Regions from separate parts of the Butyricicoccus sp. AM05-1 genome, predicted to be linked through region 2. Evidence: predicted binding sites of a transcription regulator. Region 2 holds the regulator's gene; the other holds the start of a gene.
The links. The regulator LexA, encoded in region 2, represses DNA repair genes until DNA is damaged. The targets are predictions, from matches to a motif close to CNAACANNTGTTNG.
Positions count from the first base shown of each region.

Region 1: the regulator LexA is predicted to act here: its motif matches at 3,415-3,428, upstream of iolE (myo-inosose-2 dehydratase).

Region 1 is NZ_QUDG01000001.1:685,253-692,127, forward strand. Features, by position in the region: gene DW088_RS03770 (oligosaccharide flippase family protein) at 369-1,928, opposite strand; gene DW088_RS03775 (helix-turn-helix transcriptional regulator) at 2,094-3,011, opposite strand; gene iolE (myo-inosose-2 dehydratase) at 3,558-4,457, shown strand; gene DW088_RS03785 (Gfo/Idh/MocA family oxidoreductase) at 4,681-5,697, shown strand; gene DW088_RS03790 (Cof-type HAD-IIB family hydrolase) at 5,832-6,632, opposite strand; gene DW088_RS03795 (YoaK family protein) at 6,636-6,875, opposite strand, start outside.
Region 2 is NZ_QUDG01000002.1:393,031-399,905, reverse strand. Features, by position in the region: gene DW088_RS05820 (DAK2 domain-containing protein) at 1-1,276, opposite strand, end outside; gene DW088_RS05815 (Asp23/Gls24 family envelope stress response protein) at 1,364-1,714, opposite strand; gene lexA (transcriptional repressor LexA) at 2,012-2,602, shown strand; partial or broken gene recG (ATP-dependent DNA helicase RecG) at 3,537-5,591, shown strand; gene secA (preprotein translocase subunit SecA) at 5,660-6,875, opposite strand, start outside.

The DNA of each region.
Region 1 (6,875 bases), on a different contig from region 2:
TGTTTGTTTATAGTATACCGCAAAAATCCGTACTATTCAAGTAGTAAATAGTATTCCCTGTGAAATCGGTCAGAAAACTGCGTAAAGCAGACAAATCATGTATTCACCGAGAAGTTCCCGCTGTACGAATCATCTCCGGCTGCTGCGGAACTGCTTCATCCGGATTTTCGAGCAATGGCTGCATGAGGCTCCGGAGCACGCAAATCCGATGATACTCATACAAAAACAGAGCGTTTCACTGCTGTGAAGCGCTCTGTTTTCATTTTTAATTCCTGCAACAAAAAGCCGGCTCCTGCATTTTGCAGGCGCCGGCCTCATACATATCTGACACTTTTCCGCCTTCACACTGATAGCATTTCTCTATTTTCCTACCACAAGAATACCGGAAGGACTGCCGGATTTTCCATGCGATGTGCCAGATACCGCCCGAGACGGATGCCGAGCAGCCTCAGCACGAGCAAATACAGTATGATAGCCGACACGAGTGCTGCCGTGAGGGCGGTCACGGTGTTATCAAACCGGCAGGCGAACGTCTGCGCGAAAAAGCGAGTCCACAGAAAAACCGCAGCGCCGCAGAGCAGCGGCACGCCGAACCGCCGGAAGGGTTTCAGGCGGAACGCTGTCCGCCGGTGCAGGATGGCAAGGTTGACCGCAGCGGCGCTCGCTCCGGTCAAAAACATGGCAAGCAGGTAGCCGTAAATGCCGAGCGTTGGTCTTGCGCACCAGCGGTACAGCAACGCAAGCTGGCACAGCTCCGCAGAGATGGCGGTTGCCACGTTCCACCTTTGCAGACCGAGTGCATTGAGCAGGCTGCCGGTCGCCATCTGGTAGTAGGCCGCCACGGCTGCCGCGCCGAGCAGCGCGGCGTAGCCGCCGGTGAGCGGCTGGCGGAAAAACATCTCGCTCAGCTGCGGTGCCAGCGGCACGAGAACAGCAGTTGCCGGCATGCCGATGAGACCCACAGTCGTAACGGCACGGCCGGTCAAAACACGCACGCGTGCCTGCTCACCGACCGCCTGCGCTGCCGTGACGGCGGGCAGCAGCGCCGTGCAGACCGAGCTGACGAACGCGACCGGAAACAGCAGCAGCGGCATGGCCATGCCCGAGATCACGCCGAGCGCGGACAGCGCCTGCTCATAGTCCAGACCGGCCGCCATCAGCCTTTGCGGCAGCAAAACGGATCCTGCCGAGCCAAGCATATTCCCGATCAGCGCCGAGGCCGATAATGGCGCGGCAATGCCGAAAAACTGACCGTAAAGTTCCTTATCCGGTCTTGTGAAGCGAATATACCGCATATTTCGTCGGAACAGCCGTGTGAGGAAAAGCGCGCTGAAAATCTCGCTGCACACCATGCCCGCGAAGATGAGCATGGCAATTCTGCCATAGTCGCCGCTGCCATATTCGTACAGCAGAAAGCTGACCGCGAATATGCGGATAAGCTGCTCACCGACCTCGGAGCAGGCCGTGTACTGCACCCTTTCCAGTCCGATAAACAGCGATTTAAAAATATTTTCCACGCCGGTTAGTGCGAGACACAGCAGCATGTACGGAAACGCGCGCGCACAGCGTCCGTCACCGAGCAGGTTTGCCGCGATACTGCCGCCGCACAGCAGCACCACCGCTGTACAGGCCGCACTCAGCGCAAAAAAGGCCCGGAACGCCAACCGCAAAACCGCGCCTAAGCGATGACTCTCCCCTCTTGCTTCGCACGCCGCGCTCAGCCGCGAACACGCCGTTGTCACGCCGGACAGACAGCCTGCATTCAATACTAAATACACCGAATTGACCAGCCGATACACGCCCAGACCTTCCGCACCCGCAAAGCGGCTGAGCACCACGCGATAGACAAATCCGAGCACCTGCAGCAGCACATTTCCGCACGCGAGCACACCTGCCGCGTATAAAATCGTTCCTTTTCTGACCCGCACAGCATGACCCCATTTCACGAAATTCTATGCGGATTTCGGACGGAATATGCGTACAAAAACTCCCGCAGCAAACCGCCTGCTCTGTCCACGAGAATGCTTCTTTTTCCGCAGTTTTCCTCATTAAAAAAATCCCTGCACAGAATTCTCACTCTGTGCAGGGATTTTTTACTTGCGTTTGCGCTTAGGCTTCTCCTCGATGCCGGTGGACACAATATAATTCTGCCGGAACTTATTCGGCGGCATGCCGACGTTTTTGGTAAACTGCAGATTGAAATAGCTCTGCGTGTCATATCCCACCATCTCTGCGATACGCGTGATGGACAGGTCGGTCGTGATCAGCAGCGTCTGTGCTTCACCAATGCGGCGGCGCAGCAGATACTGCACGGGCGAATACCCGCTCATCTGCTTGAAAACATGCGATAAGTAATACGGACTGATGTGCAGCGCCTCACCCATGCTCTGCAGCGTGATCGGCTCCATATAATGCTTGTCAATATATTCCTTAATTCGTCTGCCGAGAATGTGCGGCTCCTCCAGCGGCTTTTCCGACTCCGCGTGAGAACCGGCGGTGACCGTCAGCACCGACATCAGCAGCGCGTGCATCAGCGAACTGCAGAACAACTCAGCATTCGGCTCGCCTGCCGACAGGGTGCGGAACATCATTTCAAACAGGCAGTGCAGATCAGCGAAATACTTGCCGGTCGGGAATACATAGCCCGCATCATCCGGAATGAGTGCGTTTTCGCGCAGACCGGGTATATGCAGCCCGCCGACGGCAATGCAGTAGCTGCCGACCTCCATATCCGGACCGGAAACCTCGTCGTGCACCACGCCTGCGTTGTATACGAGCAGATCACCCGGCTTGATGATGACTTTTTTATCGTGAATCAGGTATTCACTTGAACCGCTGCAAATAAGAATCAGCTCGACAAAATCCTCATGCGCATGCATGACACGCGGATGCGCGCTGGCATCCGGTCGGATTTCACTGACGTAAAGCAGCTTCGGCTGATTCTCCCCCTCAAAAATTGATTTAACTTCCTTCTCTACAAAGCACTGTACGTTCAGGCTTGCCTTCGGCATAGTTTTTTGCAGCTCCTCTCTTTCTCTGACGGTGATTTTACTCTTATAAAAGTATAGCACACGGATCCGTTGTGCGCTAGCACATATTTGCTTTTGCAGACCGCCGTATATCGTGCTTTTTTGCGGTCGGGCTGAGAATAATTATAGATTCTTGCTATTTGCAGATTCTTGTTTTTTGTTCTCGCTTATTTATTGTATAGCATATCCGACCGAGAATCTTCCGTATGTTTCTCTGCGGTTTTTCAGCTTTCGCAAACCTGCCGATTCGCCGGTCTCCGACCGGCAAAAAGCAGGATTTATAAAAACAAGCGCACAGCCTCAAACCCGCTCCGAAAAAATACTGTGCATTTTTACCGCCGCTTTTACCTCTAATATATTATATATTATGGGATTTTCGGGTGTCCGAAAAAAAGTTTCCGTTTTTTGAATCAAGCCAAGAATCTAAAAGAAACCGTTCGTCATATCTGCTAAACTATAAGCACAAAGAGAAGAAAGAATCTCACAGCTCAGTTGTGAGATACAACAAGAATGAAAGGACGAAGCATTATGTTAGATCCCAAAAAGGTTAAAATCGGTATCGCTCCTATTGCATGGACCGAGGACGACATGCCGGAGATGGGTGCTGAAAACAGCTTCCTGCAGACGATCAGTGAAATCGCTCTGACCGGTTATGTTGGCACCGAGATCGGCTGCCAGTTCCCGCGTGATCCGGCGATTCTGAATAAGGAGTTTGGCCGCCGCGGTATTTCCGCCATCACCGGCTGGATCAGCACCTACTTAAATGAACTGCCGATGTGGCAGAACGAGCGTGCATTTGTTGACCACATGAACTTCCTGAAGTCGATCGGTGCTACGATTATCAACACGTCTGATCAGTCGTTCTCCATTCAGCATCAGTGGAACACTCCGCTTTCCAACAAGAAGGTGCTGAACGACGATGAGTGGGAGGTACTGACCAAGGGTCTGGATCACCTCGGCAAGATCGCTTATGACAGCGGCATGAAGATCGTATACCATCATCACATGACGACTACCGTGCAGAAGACCGACGAAATCGACCGTATGCTCGCTATGACCGACCCGAAGTACGTCAGCATGATTTACGATACCGGTCATCTCACCTTCTCCGGCGAGGACCCGATCGAAATTCTCAAGAAGCACCACGACCGCATCGGTCATGTCCATCTCAAAAATGTCCGCAAGCCTGCAATGGACAAGTGCTACGCCGAGAACAAGAGCTTCCTCCGTTCGATTCCGGAAGGCGTGTTCACCGTTCCCGGCGACCCGGAAGGCTGCGTAGACTTCCCGACCGTATTCAAGCTGCTCGACGAGTACAACTACGAGGGCTGGCTGGTCGTAGAGGCTGAGCAGGATCCGGCTATCGCAAATCCGCTCGAGTACGCCCGCATGGCCCGCGCCTACGTCAAGGAGCACACCGGACTGTAAGTTAACCCATTATTTTCAAGGCAATACCGCATAATTGGACAAGAGCGATTTGCGAGTAAATTTTGCGTACTGACGAGGCGCGGTTTTGCGGTAATACTTGACGTATTACCGTGAAATCGCAACAAAGTCAGGGCACAAAATTTCCGCAAAGCGCCGCAGCTTTAATTGTGCGGTGTTGCCTTAATAAAAAGAGCAGGAAAAGATCGCAAAGGAGAGTATTACTATGAAAAAACTGAAGATCGGTATCATCGGTGTAGGCCGTCTGGGTTATGAGCATGCCTGCAACATTGCAAACCGCGTTCCGGGTTCGGAGTTGGTAGCTATTGCAGACGCAAACTTCGACCGCGCAAAGCAGGTCGCTGAAGAACTGGGCGTAACCGCCGTTTACAACGACCCGAAGGATCTGTGCGCTGACCCGAACGTCGAGGCCGTTGCCATCATCACCAACACCGCTTCTCACGTTGAGATGATCAAGATTGCGATGGACGCAGGCAAGCACGTTTTCTGCGAGAAGCCGCTGGCTGACACGGTTGAGAAGTGCAAGGAGGCCGAGGCCATCATCGCCGCTCACCCGGAGCTGACCTTTATGCTGGGCTTCATGCGCCGCTATGACCACTCCTATCAGGTAGCCAAGAAGAAGATGGAGAACGGCGACATCGGTGATGTTATTCTGGTTCGCTGCTACTCGCAGGACCCGATCTCCATCATCGAGGGCACCCTGGAGTACGCTCCGCGCTCCGGCGGTCAGTTCATCGATATGTCCATTCACGACTTCGACCTGATTCGCTGGCTGACCGGCTCCGAGGTCAAGGAGCTGTGGGCTACCGGCGGCTGCTACGAGTTCAAGCAGTACAAGGACTGGGACGACGGCGATAACGTTTCCGGCCTGATGAAGATGGAAAACGACGCTATGGCATTCTTCTTCGCCGGTCGTGCAGCAGCTCACGGCTCTCATGTTGAGACCGAAATCGTTGGTACCCGCGGCACCCTGCGTATCGCTTCCGTTCCGACCGACTCTCTCGTAGAGGTTATGAGCCAGCACGGCGTATGCCGCGAGTGCTATCAGGACTTCATCACCCGTTGGCACGATGCATACATCACTGAGATCGAGGAATTCTGCGACTGCGTAGCAACCGGCCGCAAGGCAACTCCGGGCGTTATCGACGGCACCCAGTCCACCAAGATCGCCTTCCGCTGCAAGGAATCCTTCCTGACCGACAAAAAGCTGACCCTCGAATAATCGTTCTCGAAACCGCATTCTTATTCCACATTCAATTTATTCTCTCTTATTTATATTCAAGTCTCCAAACAGAATACAAATACAACCTAATTCAAAAGAAACCCGGGAATCCTTCGATTCCCGGGTTTCGCCTTTTATTCCACCGCCAATACGCTGCGAATCGTGCGGCACACGCCGTCCTCATCATTGGATGGACAAACATGCTTTGCGACCTTCTTGAGCCGCTCATGTGCATTCGCCATCGCGTAGGACTCGCCCACCGAGCGCAGAAGCTCCACATCGTTCAGATAATCGCCGAACGCCATGCACTGCGCGGGTGTGATGTGCAGATTATCGCACATAACGCCTACGGCCACGCCCTTGCTCAGCCCCAGACGCATCAAATCCACCCAGTCCGCGCCGGAGAGCGCTACCTGCAGCTTATCGTCGAACATCTGCCGATAGTACGGCAGCACGTTGGTTTCCGCCGCATTTTTGCAGAAAAGCGCCACCTTGCACACCGGCTCCTGCTGCACGGCTTCAAGCAGATCAGGCACCTTTTTGCGCCGCGCGTAGTACATCGCCATGTTCTCCACGAACACCGGATCGTCGTCCTCGTAGGCCGCGCCGTCCCGCATGGACGCGATTGCGTGCACATTCGGCAGACCGCGCGCCAGCTCCACAGCCGCGCACACCAGCTGCTGCGGCATGGCCTCGAACGACACGATTTTGCGTCCGTCGCACACCATGCCGCCGTTTTCGCTGATGTACATCAGCTCGTCCGCGATCTCGCCGAACTGCTCGTACAGGTTGTAATACTGCCGTCCGGATGCAGGTGCGAAGCGTACGCCTATCTTTTTCAGCGTGCGCACCAGCGGAAAAAAGCCCTTGGGCAGCTGCTTACGGCTGGACAGCAGCGTGCCGTCCATATCCGCGGCGATCAGTTTGATCGACATGGTTTACCGTTCCTTTCCGGCGGTCTCCTCCGCCTCGAGCGTATGTTCTTCCTCGACAAACATGACTGCAAAGACCAGACTCAGCGGGATACAGGTCAGCAGCAGCGCTTTTTCGCCAATTCTCGCGGTCGTCAGTGCGCCAATCGCACCGCCGAGGATGAAAAACAGAATGATTGCGTAATAGTTGCGCGTTTTGCGAATCGCATTCCGGTCGCCGGTCTGTGCCCAGATCACAAGCTGCTC
Region 2 (6,875 bases):
CGACCGCCAGCATGGCCGAAATACCCTGCGGGATGGTCTTGGTCGGCACGACGATCACCTTTTTCTCCTCGGAGAGATGAACCGCCTGCTCGGCAGCCATGATGATATTCTTGTTGTTCGGCAGCACGAAAACGATCTCTGCCGGAACGGCATCGACAGCGTGCAGAATATCGTCGGTGGACGGGTTCATGGTCTGTCCGCCCTGTACGACAACGTCCGCGCCGAGGTCGGTAAACAGGGTTTTGAGACCCTCACCGGCCGCAACGGCTACAAAGCCAAACTTCTTCTCTGCCGGAACGATCACGCGCTCCTTGGGCGCGTCTGCCGTGCCCTCGATTACCTTGGCGGTGTGCTGCTCGCGCATGTTTTCGATCTTAACGGTCAGCAGCGGACCGAATTTCAGACCCTCCTCGAGCGCCTTGTTCGGCTGGTCGGTGTGAACGTGTACCTTGACGATATCATCATCCTCGACAACAACCAGCGAATCGCCGATTTCGTTCAGGATAGAGCGCAGACGGGCAACATTGCGCGCCTTGTCCTTGCGGGATGCGATGAACTCGGTGCAGTAGGTGAAGGTGATGTCCTCGTCGTTGATCGCAGCGAAGTCTGCGGTGGACTTGGTCGGCTCTGCCGCAACAGCACGTTCCTTGTGGATGCCGCGCAGCGCGTCCAGCATGCCCTCGAAGATGGTGATAAAGCCGAAGCCGCCGGCGTCAACCACGCCTGCCTTTTCAAGCACCGGATTCTGGTGAACGGTCTCCTCGAGTGCGGTGTGGCCCTGCTCGAGGATCGCTGCCAGAACCTGCTCTGCGGTGAGCGTCGGCTCGGCCTGACACAGCTCGACCGCGTGCTGTGCCGCAACGCGCGATACGGTCAGGATGGTGCCCTCAGCGGGCTTCATAACCGCCTTGTAGGCGGTGTCTACGCCCTCGCGCAGCGCAAGCGCGAGTGTGCGGCCGTCAGCCTCGTCGGTCTCGCGCAGCTTTTTCGCCATGCCGCGGAACAGCAGCGACAGGATAACACCCGAGTTGCCGCGCGCGCCGCGCAGCAGCGCGGAAGCGGTCGCATCCGCCGCTTTGGCGAGGGTCGGCTCAGCGAGCTTTTCCATCTCAGCCATCGCGGAACCCATCGTCATGGACATATTCGTGCCGGTATCGCCGTCCGGCACCGGGAATACGTTCAGTTCGTTTGCCTGTTCCTTCTTTTCGGCAATGGCGAGTGCGCCCTCGATCACCATGGACCGGTACAGCGCACCGTTGATTTTCTGATCTGCCATTTATCTAACTCTCCTAAAAGTAAAAGGTGTTGCCGCAAGCCAAATGCGGCGGAAAAGGGCATAGCGACCCTTTCGATATGGCGGAAGTCAGTCCGCCTTGATGCTCTCTACATAGATATCGACGTTCTTTACGTCCACACCGGTCAGGCGCTCAACGTTGTAGCGTACCTCACCGATGATAGAGCGGCAGACGGTGGCGATATTCACGCCGTGCTCGACTGCAATGTGCAGGTCGATGTTGACACCGCCGTCCACAGCCTCGGTGACCTTTACGCCGCGCGACTGGTTTTCCAGTCCGAGCAGGTGTGCCAGTCCGTCCGACATGGAGCGGATGGTCATGCCTTTGACACCGAAGCAGGAGGATGCTGCGTAACCGGCAATGCCGGCCAGCACCTCGTTGGTAATGTCGATATATCCGAGATCGGTCTTGATGGTCATATAAAAACCTCCCTGCGAGTTAGGGGTGCAGAATGCGGGTCCCCTTGCAATAATCAATACTTTTGCTGTTTATATGATATAACAAAATCATGTAAAATACAAGCAATGCGGTGATGAAACTGCGTTATTTTTCAACACAACGGCAGAAAATGGATAAATTGAAGGATAGTGTCGAATAACGCGGAAAATTCGTGCAGGTTAATGCAAACAAATGTTTGCTTATTGCAGCGGATTGCGGTATAATAAGGATAAAATTACGAACGTATGTTCCGACGGAAACAGCGAGGAGTGCCGAAAATGAAGAAGATTTCCGCCAAACAACAGCAGATACTGGAGTATATAAGCAGTTATTCCCTCGAACACGGCTATCCGCCTTCGGTGCGCGAGATTGGTGCAGAGATGGGACTGCGGTCGCCGTCCACCGTGCATGCGCACCTGAAAAAGCTGCAGGAGGCCGGTTATCTGGAGCCGAATGAGCATAAATCGCGTGCGCTGACGCCGGTCAGCGGCCCTTCCATGGTGCCGCGCGTGCCGATTCTGGGCCGCGTCACCGCCGGTATGCCGATCCTCGCGGTGGAGGAGCATATCGGCTATGTGCCGTTCGAACCGGCAGCGGGAGGCGGCGAGTATTACGCGCTGCGCATTCGCGGCGATTCGATGATCGGCGTGGGCATTATGGATGATGATCTGGTCATTATCCGGCAGGATGTGCAGGCGTGCAACGGCGACATCGTAATCGCGCTGCTCGAGGATGAGGCCACCTGCAAGACGCTCAACATCACGCCGGACGGTGTATGGCTCATGCCGGAGAATCCGGCGTATCCGCCGATCAACGGCACCGGGTGCCAAATTTTAGGCGTGGTGAAGGCGGTTTACCGCGAGTATTAAGAGCAGCCTTTTTCAGTACCGGCTGAGCGGGGGACGCGAACTGCCGCAGGCATGTTCGCCCCTAACGGGCGGGAGGTTTTTCGCTTGAAATCAAGCGGGGGATTTGCCGCTCCCGCAGCGAGGGCAAGAGGGTAGACACCTACGGTTTCTACCCTCTTAACTCCCGTTTCCCTTTGTTTATTAGTCTGGCGCAGACCAGAGAGCGGCGACCGCTTCGAAAAGGGGAACGGCAGTCGGGTTACCACAGCGTGTCTTTCGCAACCTGTTCGCAGTTCACAGATAGCGTACTGCTACGCAGACGGTTCAGTCTCCGCAAGCGCGACATACTCGTGTCGCGCAACTCTTTAACACGTTGTACCGCACGGCACCTACGGATTAGGTGTTTGGTACAATTTATCTTCGCAGAAACTGTCTGTAGCAACGCGCTATCGAATTGCGCGGCACCGTCATGCCGCGCCTGCTGGAAATAGCCGATCTGTGCAGCAGAATGGTATCTGACACTGCGAACAGGTTGAGAAATATACGGAAGAAAAAATCCTCTGTCGTACTCTTATTTTCGAAGCTGTCGCCGGTCTCTGGTCTGCGTCAGGCTATCAAATAAGGGAAAGGTAGGAGTTCAAAGAGGAAGGGCACTCATTTAATCCGCGCACGGCGCGGGAACAATGTTTAGCAGCCTACGGGCAAACCGCAAGTGTCCCTTCCTTTTTGTCCCCGCCGCGGACGCGGCAGTCTCCCGTGCTCCGCAGAGCGCAGCTCCTTCACTGAGGTTCAGCGAAAAACGCTCCGCCCGTTAGGGCGAACCGCCTGAGCGGTTCGTGCGCCCCGGTCAATTGGTGCAGAAAAAGGGTGCCGCCCAGAATGGGCGAACCGCCTGCGCGGTTCGCGCGTCCCGTAAGGCGGGTGCTTTGTAAATCAAAATTCCCAAAGGAGAGTCCACATGCCATCGGTTGATGACAGCATCCAGTTCGTCAGGGGCATCGGCCCGAAAAAGGCGAAGCTGCTCGAAAAACTGCATATTCGCACGCTCCGTGACGCGCTCGAGACCTACCCGCGCGACTATGAGGACCGCACCCACATCACGCCGATTGCGGAAATCGACATGGAGGACAAGTACGCCGTGCGCGCTGTGGTCGGCACCGAACCCAAGGTCAACCGTATCCGCAAGGGCCTGACGTTGGTTAAGTGTACGATTTACGATGAAACCGGCACGCTGAACGTCACCTACTTCAACAATCCGTATGCTGCGGCGCAGCTGCGCGTCGGACAGGAGTATGTGTTCTACGGCAAGGTACAGGGCTATGGACGCGGCCGCACAATGGTTTCCCCGCAGTCCGAGAAGGTCGCACCGGACGCTGACCACCCGGGACGCATCGTGCCGGTCTATCCGCTGACGGCGGGACTGACCCAGCGCGATCTTGAGCGCGTAACCGCTGCCGCGCTCGACACGCTGACCGGTGAATGGCCGGATCCGCTGCCCGAACTTTTGCGGGCGAAATACCGCCTGTCGGACGCAGTAGACGCACTTTCTGCAATTCACCGACCGAAAACCAAGGACGATGTGGCGCAGGCGCGCCGACGCATGGTATTCGAGGAGCTGTTTTTGCTCTGCTGCGGCCTGCAGCAGCTGAAGGAGCGTCGAAAGGCGGATTCCGGCATTGTTTTCACCTCAAATGGATTGGATTCGTTCTTTGAAGCCCTGCCGTTTACGACGACCGGTGCACAGCGGCGTGCGATTATGGAGATTGCGGCAGACTGCGCCTCCGGACGGCCGATGAACCGGCTGGTGCAGGGCGATGTCGGCTCGGGCAAGACAGTGGTAGCGGCCGGATTGTGTGCGCTGGCCGCGCAGAACGGCTGGCAGGCGGCTTTCATGGCGCCGACCGAAATCCTCGCTGCGCAGCACGCGGAGACGCTTGCACCCATGCTGGATAAGCTGGGCATCTCGTGCACGCTGCTTACCGGATCGATGACTGCCGCGCAGAAACGTGCGGCACTGGCCGCCATCGAGACCGGCGCGGCGCAGGTGGTCGTGGGCACACACGCGCTCATTCAACAGGGTGTGCAGTTTCATCGGTTGGGTGCCGTTATCGCGGATGAGCAGCACCGGTTCGGTGTGGCGCAGCGTGCCGCGCTGTCCGCGAAAGGCGGCTCGCCGCATGTGCTCGTCATGTCGGCTACGCCGATTCCGCGTACGCTCGCACTCATCATGTACGGCGATCTGGATGTGTCCGTGCTGGACGAGATCCCGCCCGGCAGAAGTCCGGTTGAGACCTACGCCGTGGGCGAAAACATGCGCAAGCGTATTACTGCCTTCATCGACAAGCAGGTCGGTCTTGGCGGACAGGCTTACGTTGTGTGTCCGCTTATCGAGGACAGCGAAAATGCGGAAACAAAGCTGAAAAGCGCGGAGCAGCATGCAAAAGACCTGCAGAAGCTGCTTCCGCACCGGCGCGTGGCTGTACTGCACGGACGCATGAAAAACGCGGAAAAAGATCAGATCATGCGCGATTTTGCAGCGCAGAAATACGATATTCTGGTCGCAACAACGGTTATCGAGGTCGGTGTGGACGTGCCGAACGCCAATCTGATGGTGGTCGAGGACGCAGACCGGTTCGGTCTGTCGCAGCTGCACCAGCTGCGCGGACGTGTCGGCCGCGGTACACGGCAGTCGTACTGCGTGTTCTTCGGCGCGGATAAGGGACAGGTCGCGCGGGAGCGCCTGCGCATCCTGTGCAAAACCGGCGACGGCTTCGAGGTCGCACGCGCAGACCTCGCACAGCGCGGTCCGGGTGACTTTTTCGGTCAGCGGCAGCACGGCCTGCCCGCACTGCACGTTGCGGATTTGGCGGCTGACCTTGCGCTCATGCAGAACGCCCGCGAGGAAGCGGAAGCGTTGCTGGCTGCCGACCCAACACTCGCCGGCTATCCCATCCTGCTCGACCGTGTGCAGCGCATGTTCGCCGAACAAAATGATGAAGCGTTCAATTAAATAAAAACAGGAGAGAACCTCGGTTCTCTCCTGTTTCAGTCTGTCAATAAAGTCCGGTTTCTCGACAGTTATTTATACGGGTCGTCCGGCTTGAGGTAGCAGCATTTCTTATACTTCTTGCCGCTGCCGCACGGGCACGGATCATTCGGGCCCGGCTTCTTGCCGGCACGCTTGGGCTCTGCCTTGACAGAGCCGTCGGTTGCGCCTGCTGCGCCGGTCTCCTTGGCTACCTGCTCACGCTTGGGTTCCTCACGGGTGCGAACCTGTGCAAGGAAAATCATGCGGACGGTATCCTCGCGGATAGAATCGATCATCGCGTCGAACATATCAAAGCCTTCGCGCTTATACTCGACCACCGGATCGTACTGACCGTATGCACGCAGGCCGATGCCGTTGCGCAGCTCGGTCATAGCGTCGATGTGGTCCATCCACTTGCTGTCTACGTTCTTGAGCAGTACAACGCGCTCCAGCTCACGCATGATGGGCGAGCCGAGGGCCTGCTCCTTAGAGTCATAAACCTTATGCGCCTGATCTGCCAGAATGTTGGTCAGCTGGTCAGCGGTCAGGTCGTCGCACTCCTCGGGCGTGAAGGTGCAGTCCTCCGGACGCAGGAATACGCCGATGAACGGACGGCGCGCCTGTTCAACCATCTCGGTCGAAATCAGGTTATGCTCGCCGATGGCGGCATGAACCGCATGGGCGATGGTCTCGTCGATCATCTTGACGATGTTGTCCTTAACGTCCTTGCCCTCGAGCACCTGCAGACGCTGTGCGTAGATGGTCTGACGCTGGGTGTTCAGCACATCGTCATACTCAAGGACGTGCTTACGAACGCCGAAGTTGCGGGATTCGATCTTCTTCTGAGCATTTTCGATCGCGCCGGACAGAATCTTCTGGTCGATCGGCTCGTCATCGGCAATGCCGAGGGTGTCCATCATGTTCTGGATACGCTCGGAGCCGAACAGACGCATGAGGTCATCCTCCAGCGAAATGTAGAAGCTGGATTCGCCGGGGTCGCCCTGACGGCCGGCACGGCCGCGCAGCTGGTTGTCGATTCGGCGGGACTCGTGACGCTCGGTGCCGAGGATATACAGACCGCCTGCCGCACGAACCTTTTCGGCTGCCGCGTCGGTCTCGGTCTTGAACTTGCTGTACAGCTCCTCAAACTTGGCACGGATAGCGAGAACCTCCTGATCGTCGGTATCGGCATGGCCGTTTGCCTCGTAGATCATATGGTCGATGTAGTCGTGCGCAACGCGCTCGTCCATCTCGCCCTTCTGCACA